One region of the Variovorax sp. 160MFSha2.1 genome, then DNA from elsewhere that is predicted to be linked to it. Evidence: predicted binding sites of a transcription regulator. Region 1 holds the regulator's gene; the other holds the start of a gene.

Region 1 (3,328 bases):
GCGGACGCGTCAGGACCATCCTCACCCCCAAGGCCGCCACCGCGCCGGCCGCAGGCGCCTCGGCCCCGGCCGGCGGTGCGAAGGCGCCGGCTCCGGCGCCCACCCCTGCACCCGGCAAGGGCCTGCGCCAGAGCACCACGCTCAGTGACCAGGGAGACACGCGCAAGTGATCGAATCCGCAGGAACTCAGGACGCCAACGGCGCACCGGGCAGCCGCCTGGTCGCGCGCGGCCTGAAGAAGAGCTATGGCAGCCGCACGGTCGTGAAGGACGTCTCGCTCGACGTGCAGAAGGGCGAAGTCGTCGGGCTGCTCGGCCCGAACGGCGCCGGCAAGACCACCTCGTTCTACATGATCGTGGGGCTGGTGCGCGCCGATGCCGGAGACATCACCATCGACGGCGAGCCCATCGCCCACATGCCGATTCACCGCCGCGCCCGCATGGGCCTGAGCTACCTGCCGCAGGAAGCCTCCATCTTCCGCAAGCTCACGGTCGAGGAAAACGTGCGTGCCGTGCTCGAGCTGCAGAGCGAGCCCGACGCGAACGGCAAGCTGGTGCCGCTGTCGAAGGAGCACATCGAGGAGCGCCTGACCGACCTGCTGGCCGACCTGCGCGTCGACCACCTGCGCGATTCGCCCGCGCTGGCGCTGTCGGGCGGCGAGCGCCGCCGCGTCGAGATCGCGCGCGCGCTGGCCACGCAGCCGCGCTTCATCCTGCTGGACGAGCCCTTCGCCGGCATCGACCCGATCGCGGTGATCGAAATCCAGCGGATCATCAGCTTCCTGAAGGAGCGCGGCATCGGCGTGCTCATCACCGACCACAACGTGCGCGAGACGCTGGGCATCTGCGACCACGCATTCATCATCAGCGACGGGCACGTGCTGGCACAAGGCACGCCTTCGGAGATCGTCGACAACGCCGAGGTACGCAGGGTGTACCTGGGCGAGCACTTCCGCATGTAAGGCGCGGGGGCGGTTTCCATCATGAAGCAAGGGCTGTCCCTTCGCGTTTCGCAGCATCTGGCGCTCACGCCGCAGCTGCAGCAGTCGATCAGGCTGCTGCAGCTCTCCACGCTCGAACTGAGCCAGGAGGTGGAGCAGATGCTCGACGAGAACCCGTTCCTCGAGCGCACCGCGGAAGAAGCCGTGCGCGAAGAGTTCGGGCTCGAGACTGCGGATGCCCCGGTACCGCGCGACGAGGATGGCAATGGCGGCAGCGGCAGTGAAGGCGGCGAAAGCGACTTCGCGCCCACGTCCGGTTCGACCTCCACCACTTCCTCTTCCGAAACGGCTTCCACGGCCGCCGACTCCGACGGCCCCGCCGCCGAGATCTCCGAGCGCGAGCCCGACTGGGAAGGCGACGGCACCGTCGACATGGCGCCCGACGACAGCGAATGGGGCGGCGATGCGCCCGCGCGCCAGAACAACGCAGGCGACGACGAGCGCGCCGATGCCACCGAGCTCGCGCGCAGCCAAGAGTCGCTGCAGTCCTTTTTGCACCGCCAGGCGCTGAGCCTGCGGCTCAACGAGAGCGACAGCGCCGCGCTGCGCTTTCTCATCGAATCGCTCAACGACGACGGCTACCTCGAAGACTCGCTGCCCGCGCTGGCCTCGGGCCTGGCCGGCGACGACAACGACGAGTTCGACGACCTCGTGCACCACTTCCAGGTGGCGCTCGGCCTGCTGCAGAGCCTGGAGCCCGCCGGCGTCGGCGCGCGCGACCTCGGCGAGTGCCTGAGCATCCAGCTGCGCGCCATGGCCAGCGACGACGAGACCGAGGAAGAAGAGCTGGTCCGCAAGACCGCCATCGCCATCTGCAAGCAGCCCATGGAGCTGCTCGCGCGCCGCGACTTCAAGCGCCTGGCCACGCTCACCCGCAGCAGCGAGGAGCTGGTGCGCTCGGCGCTGCAGGTCATCGCGCGGCTGGAGCCCAAGCCGGGCCGCAGCTTCGTCGACGTGGAACGCAACATCATCGTTCCCGACGTCATCGTCACCAAGACCGGGCGCGGCACCAACGTGAAGTTCCGCGTCATGCTCAATCCCGAGGTCATGCCGCGCCTGCGCGTGCACGACATCTACGCCGGCGCGCTCAAGTCGCACAAGGGCGAGGGCAGCCAGGCGCTGTCGCAGCGGCTGCAGGAGGCGCGCTGGTTCATCAAGAACATCCAGCAGCGCTTCGACACCATCCTGCGCGTGAGCAACGCCATCGTCGAGCGGCAGAAGAGCTACTTCGTGCACGGCGAGCTCGCCATGCGCCCGCTGGTGCTGCGCGAGATCGCCGACGAGCTGGGCCTGCACGAGTCCACCATCTCGCGCGTGACCACCGCCAAGTACATGGCCACGCCCTTCGGCACGGTCGAGCTCAAGTACTTCTTCGGCTCGGCGCTGGGCACCGAGACCGGCGGCAACGCGTCGAGCACCGCGGTGCGCGCGCTCATCAAGCAGTTCGTCGGCTCGGAGAGCGTGAAGAAGCCGCTGTCGGACAGCCAGATCTCCGAGATGCTGAAGGAGCAGGGCATCGAGTGCGCGCGCCGCACCGTCGCCAAGTACCGCGAAGCATTGCGCATCGCCCCCGCCAACCTGCGCAAGGCACTCTAGAAAGAAGCCGATGAGCCGTGGCCTGATGTCGCGCGCCGGGCATTGGGTCTTCGCCATGGTGGCAGTGCTGCTGTTCGCCGGCTGCGCCACCCTGCCCGACGAGGCCCCGCGCCCGCCCACCAGGACCATCGCCGTCTCGGCCGACACCGCCCTGGGCAAGATCGCGCTGGCCTCGCAGCCCGACCCCGACCTCAGCGGCTTCCGCCTGATGCCCGGCGGCGACTTCGCCTTCGACACCCGCATCCAGCTCGCGCGCCGCGCCCAGCGCACGCTCGACGTGCAGTACTACCAGATCGAGAACGACGAGACCGGCCGCTACCTGCTGCGCACCCTGCGCGACGCCGCCCAGCGCGGCGTGCGCGTGCGGCTGCTGATGGACGACCTCTACACCTCCGGCGAGGACGAGCTGCTGCTGGGCCTCGCCGCCACGCCCAACGTGGAGCTGCGCCTGTTCAACCCCTTCCCGGCCGGCCGCGGCAGCCTGCTGAAGCGCTTCACCGCCTCGCTCTTCGACTTCAGCCGCGTCAACCGCCGCATGCACAACAAGCTGTTCATCGCCGACGGCGCGATGGCGGTGGCGGGCGGGCGCAACATCGGCAACCAGTACTTCAGGCGCACCTCGGGCGAGAACTTCATCGACCTCGACACCTTCGTCACCGGCGCGCTGGTTCCCCGGCTGGGCAGCCTGTTCGACCAGTACTGGAACAGCATCTACGTGCGGCCGATCCAGTC
Region 2 (3,328 bases), 1.5 Mb from region 1:
CGTGCTGGCCGCGGCGCTGGGCTACTTCTACTGGGACGCGGCCGTGGTCTGGACGCGCGGCGCGCTCGACGCCTGGCCGCTGCTGTCGAGCTTCTGGTCGTGGCTCGGCCGCCTCTTCTCCGGCGACGTCACTTCCGTGCTGGCATCGCTGGTCGTGGTGTTCGCCGCCACGCCGGTGATCGTGGTGGTCTGCCTGCTGATCGTGGCCGGTTTCATGGCTCCCGCGTTGACGAAGCTGGTCGGCGAACGGCGTTTTCCGGGGCTGGAGCAGAAGAAGGGCGCTTCCTTCCTCGGCAGCGTGGCGCGCTCGCTGGCCGCCACCGTGCTGGCGGTGATCGCGCTGGTGGTGTCGATGCCGCTGTGGCTCATTCCTCCGCTGGTGCTGATATTGCCGCCGCTGATCTGGGGCTGGCTCACCTACCGCGTGATGAGCTTCGACGCACTGGCCGAGCATGCCAGCCCCGAGGAGCGCGCCGCGCTCATCCGAGCGCACCGGGTGCCGCTCTTGTGCATCGGCGTGCTGTGCGGCTACCTGGGCGCCGCGCCCAGCATCGTCTGGGCGTCGGGCCTGCTGTTCGCCGCCGCCTTCTTCGTGCTTGTGCCGATCGCCATCTGGATCTACACACTGGTTTTCGCCTTCTCGGCGCTCTGGTTCGCCCACTACTGCCTCGACGCGCTCGCGCAGCTGCGCGCCCGGCGCGCGGCGGCGGAAGCATCCGCGGCCGGCGGCACGCCCGCCATCGAGGCCGATGAAGCCAGCAAGGCCGCTCTTTCCCAATGGGGTTCTCCATGACTCGCGCATTCGGTCTCATCGTCGTCGGCGACGAGATCCTCTCCGGCAAGCGTGCCGACAAGCACATGTCCAAGGTCATCGAGCTGCTCGCCGCCCGCGGCCTGCAGTTGGGCTGGGCCGAATACGTGGGCGACGAGCCCGCCCGCATCACGGCGGCGCTGCAGCGCGCCTTCGCCTCGGGCGACGTCGTCTTCTCGACCGGCGGCATCGGCGCCACGCCCGACGACCACACCCGCCAGTGCGCGGCCAGGGCGCTGGGCGTGCCGCTGGCGCTGCACCCCGAGGCCGAGCTGCTGATCCGCGAGCGCATGCAGGACACCGCGCGCGAGCAGGGCGTGCCCTACGAGCCCGACCGGGCCGACAACGTGCACCGGCTCAACATGGGCGTGTTTCCGCAGGGCGCCACGCTCATATACAACCCGTACAACAAAATTCCGGGCTTCAGCGTGGGCGACGTGCACTTCGTGCCGGGCTTTCCCGTCATGGCCTGGCCGATGATCGAATCGGTGCTCGACGGGCGTTACGCCAGCCTGTTCGCCAGCAACGCGGTTGCCGAGAAGTCCGTGATCGTTTTCGGTGCCATGGAGGCCACGCTGACCCCCCTCATGGAAGCCATCGAGGCCGCCCACGCCGGCGTCAAGGTGTTCAGCCTGCCCAGCGTCGACCACCCGACCTACGGCCGCCACATCGAACTGGGCGTCAAGGGCGACGCGGGCCGGCTCGACGCCGCCTATGCCCAGCTCATCGAAGGCCTGCACACTTTTGACGCCAAGCTCGGCCCCGAATTGGTGCGATAAAAATTAATGCACCAAAATAGTGAATTTCCGCCTTCATTTGGGTTCCATGGCGGCCATCGAAGCCTCATCCGGCGAGGCGACAATGGCACAGAAACTGCATCCCACGTCCCTGTATTCCTAACCACCATCCAACTCAGGAGAAACTGATGGCAAAGACCGTCGCCGATGTACTCAAGCTCGTCAAGGAAAACGAGGTCAAGTTCGTCGACTTCCGCTTCACCGACACCCGCGGCAAAGAGCAGCACGTGACCGTGCCGGTCTCGGCTTTCGACGAAGACAAATTCACCTCGGGCCACGCATTCGACGGCTCGTCCATCGCCGGCTGGAAGGGGATCGAAGCTTCGGACATGCAGCTCATGCCCGACCCGAACACCGCCAACATCGATCCGTTCTTCGAAGAGACGACGATGATCCTGACCTGCGACGTGATCGACCCCGCCGACGGCAAGGCCTACGAACGCGATCCGCGCTCGCTTGCCAAGCGCGCTGAGGCGTACATGAAGGCATCGGGCCTGGGCGACACCGCCTACTTCGGTCCGGAACCCGAATTCTTCGTCTTCGACGGCGTGCGCTGGAAGAACGACATGTCGGGCTGCTTCGTGAAGATCGAGTCCGAAGAAGCCTCGTGGAACACCGACAAGGAGTTCGAGCACGGCAACAGCGGCCACCGTCCCGCGGTCAAGGGCGGCTACTTCCCGGTTCCCCCGGTCGACAGCTTCCAGGACATGCGCTCGGAAATGTGCCTGGTGCTCGAATCGCTGGGCATCCCGGTCGAAGTGCATCACCATGAAGTGGCCAACGCCGGCCAGCTCGAGATCGGCACCAAGTTCAGCACGCTGGTGCAGCGCGCCGACTGGGTCCAGCTGCAGAAGTACGTGATCCACAACGTGGCCCACGCCTACGGCAAGACCGCCACCTTCATGCCCAAGCCCGTCGTCGGCGACAACGGCTCCGGCATGCACGTGCACCAGTCGGTCTGGAAGGACGGCAAGAACCTGTTCGCCGGCGACGGCTATGCAGGCCTCTCGGACTTCGCCCTGCACTACATCGGCGGCATCATCAAGCACGCCCGTGCCCTGAACGCCATCACGAACCCCGGCACCAACAGCTACAAGCGCCTGGTCCCCGGCTTCGAGGCTCCGGTGAAGCTGGCCTACTCGGCCAAGAACCGCTCGGCATCGATCCGCATTCCGTTCGTGGCCAACCCGAAGGGCCGCCGTGTCGAAGCGCGCTTCCCCGATCCGCTGATGAACCCGTACCTCGGTTTCGCGGCCCTGCTGATGGCAGGCCTCGACGGCGTGGAAAACAAGATCCATCCGGGCGAAGCCGCCAGCAAAGACCTGTACCACCTGCCGCCGGAAGAAGACGCGCTGATCCCGACCGTCTGCCACAGCCTCGACCAAGCCCTGGAAAACCTGGACAAGGACCGTGCGTTCCTGACCAAGGGCGGCGTGTTCACCGATGCCTACATCGACGCGTACATCGACCTGAAGATGCAGGAAGTCACGCGCTTCCGCATGGCGACCCATCCGGTCGAGTTCGACATGTACTACTCCCTGTAATCGGTTCCCCCCAGACTGCATGCGCCTTCCTCACGGGAGGTGCAGGCCTGATGGGTCATGAAGGACGGCTCGGCCGTCCTTTTTCTTTTGGGCGGAACATCTGGTCACTTTTGCCGTCGAATTGCACGAAAATGCGCCTTTGTCGCCGCTCTCCACCGATACACATGAAGACTGCT

The links. The regulator sigma-54, encoded in region 1, starts transcription at its own class of promoters, with help from an activator protein. The targets are predictions, from matches to a motif close to TGGCANGNAANCTGCTTT.
Region 2: a site for sigma-54 is predicted at 1,674-1,691, ahead of glnA (type I glutamate--ammonia ligase). Genes of this name have one in related genera too.

Annotation. Positions count from the first base shown of each region.
Region 1 is NZ_CP157624.1:674,413-677,740, forward strand. Features, by position in the region: gene lptA (lipopolysaccharide transport periplasmic protein LptA) at 1-170, shown strand, start outside; gene lptB (LPS export ABC transporter ATP-binding protein) at 167-961, shown strand; gene rpoN (RNA polymerase factor sigma-54) at 983-2,596, shown strand; gene ABL838_RS02975 (phospholipase D family protein) at 2,607-3,328, shown strand, end outside.
Region 2 is NZ_CP157624.1:2,132,174-2,135,501, forward strand. Features, by position in the region: gene ABL838_RS09425 (EI24 domain-containing protein) at 1-793, shown strand, start outside; gene ABL838_RS09430 (competence/damage-inducible protein A) at 790-1,590, shown strand; gene glnA (type I glutamate--ammonia ligase) at 1,737-3,152, shown strand; gene ABL838_RS09440 (hypothetical protein) at 3,317-3,328, shown strand, end outside.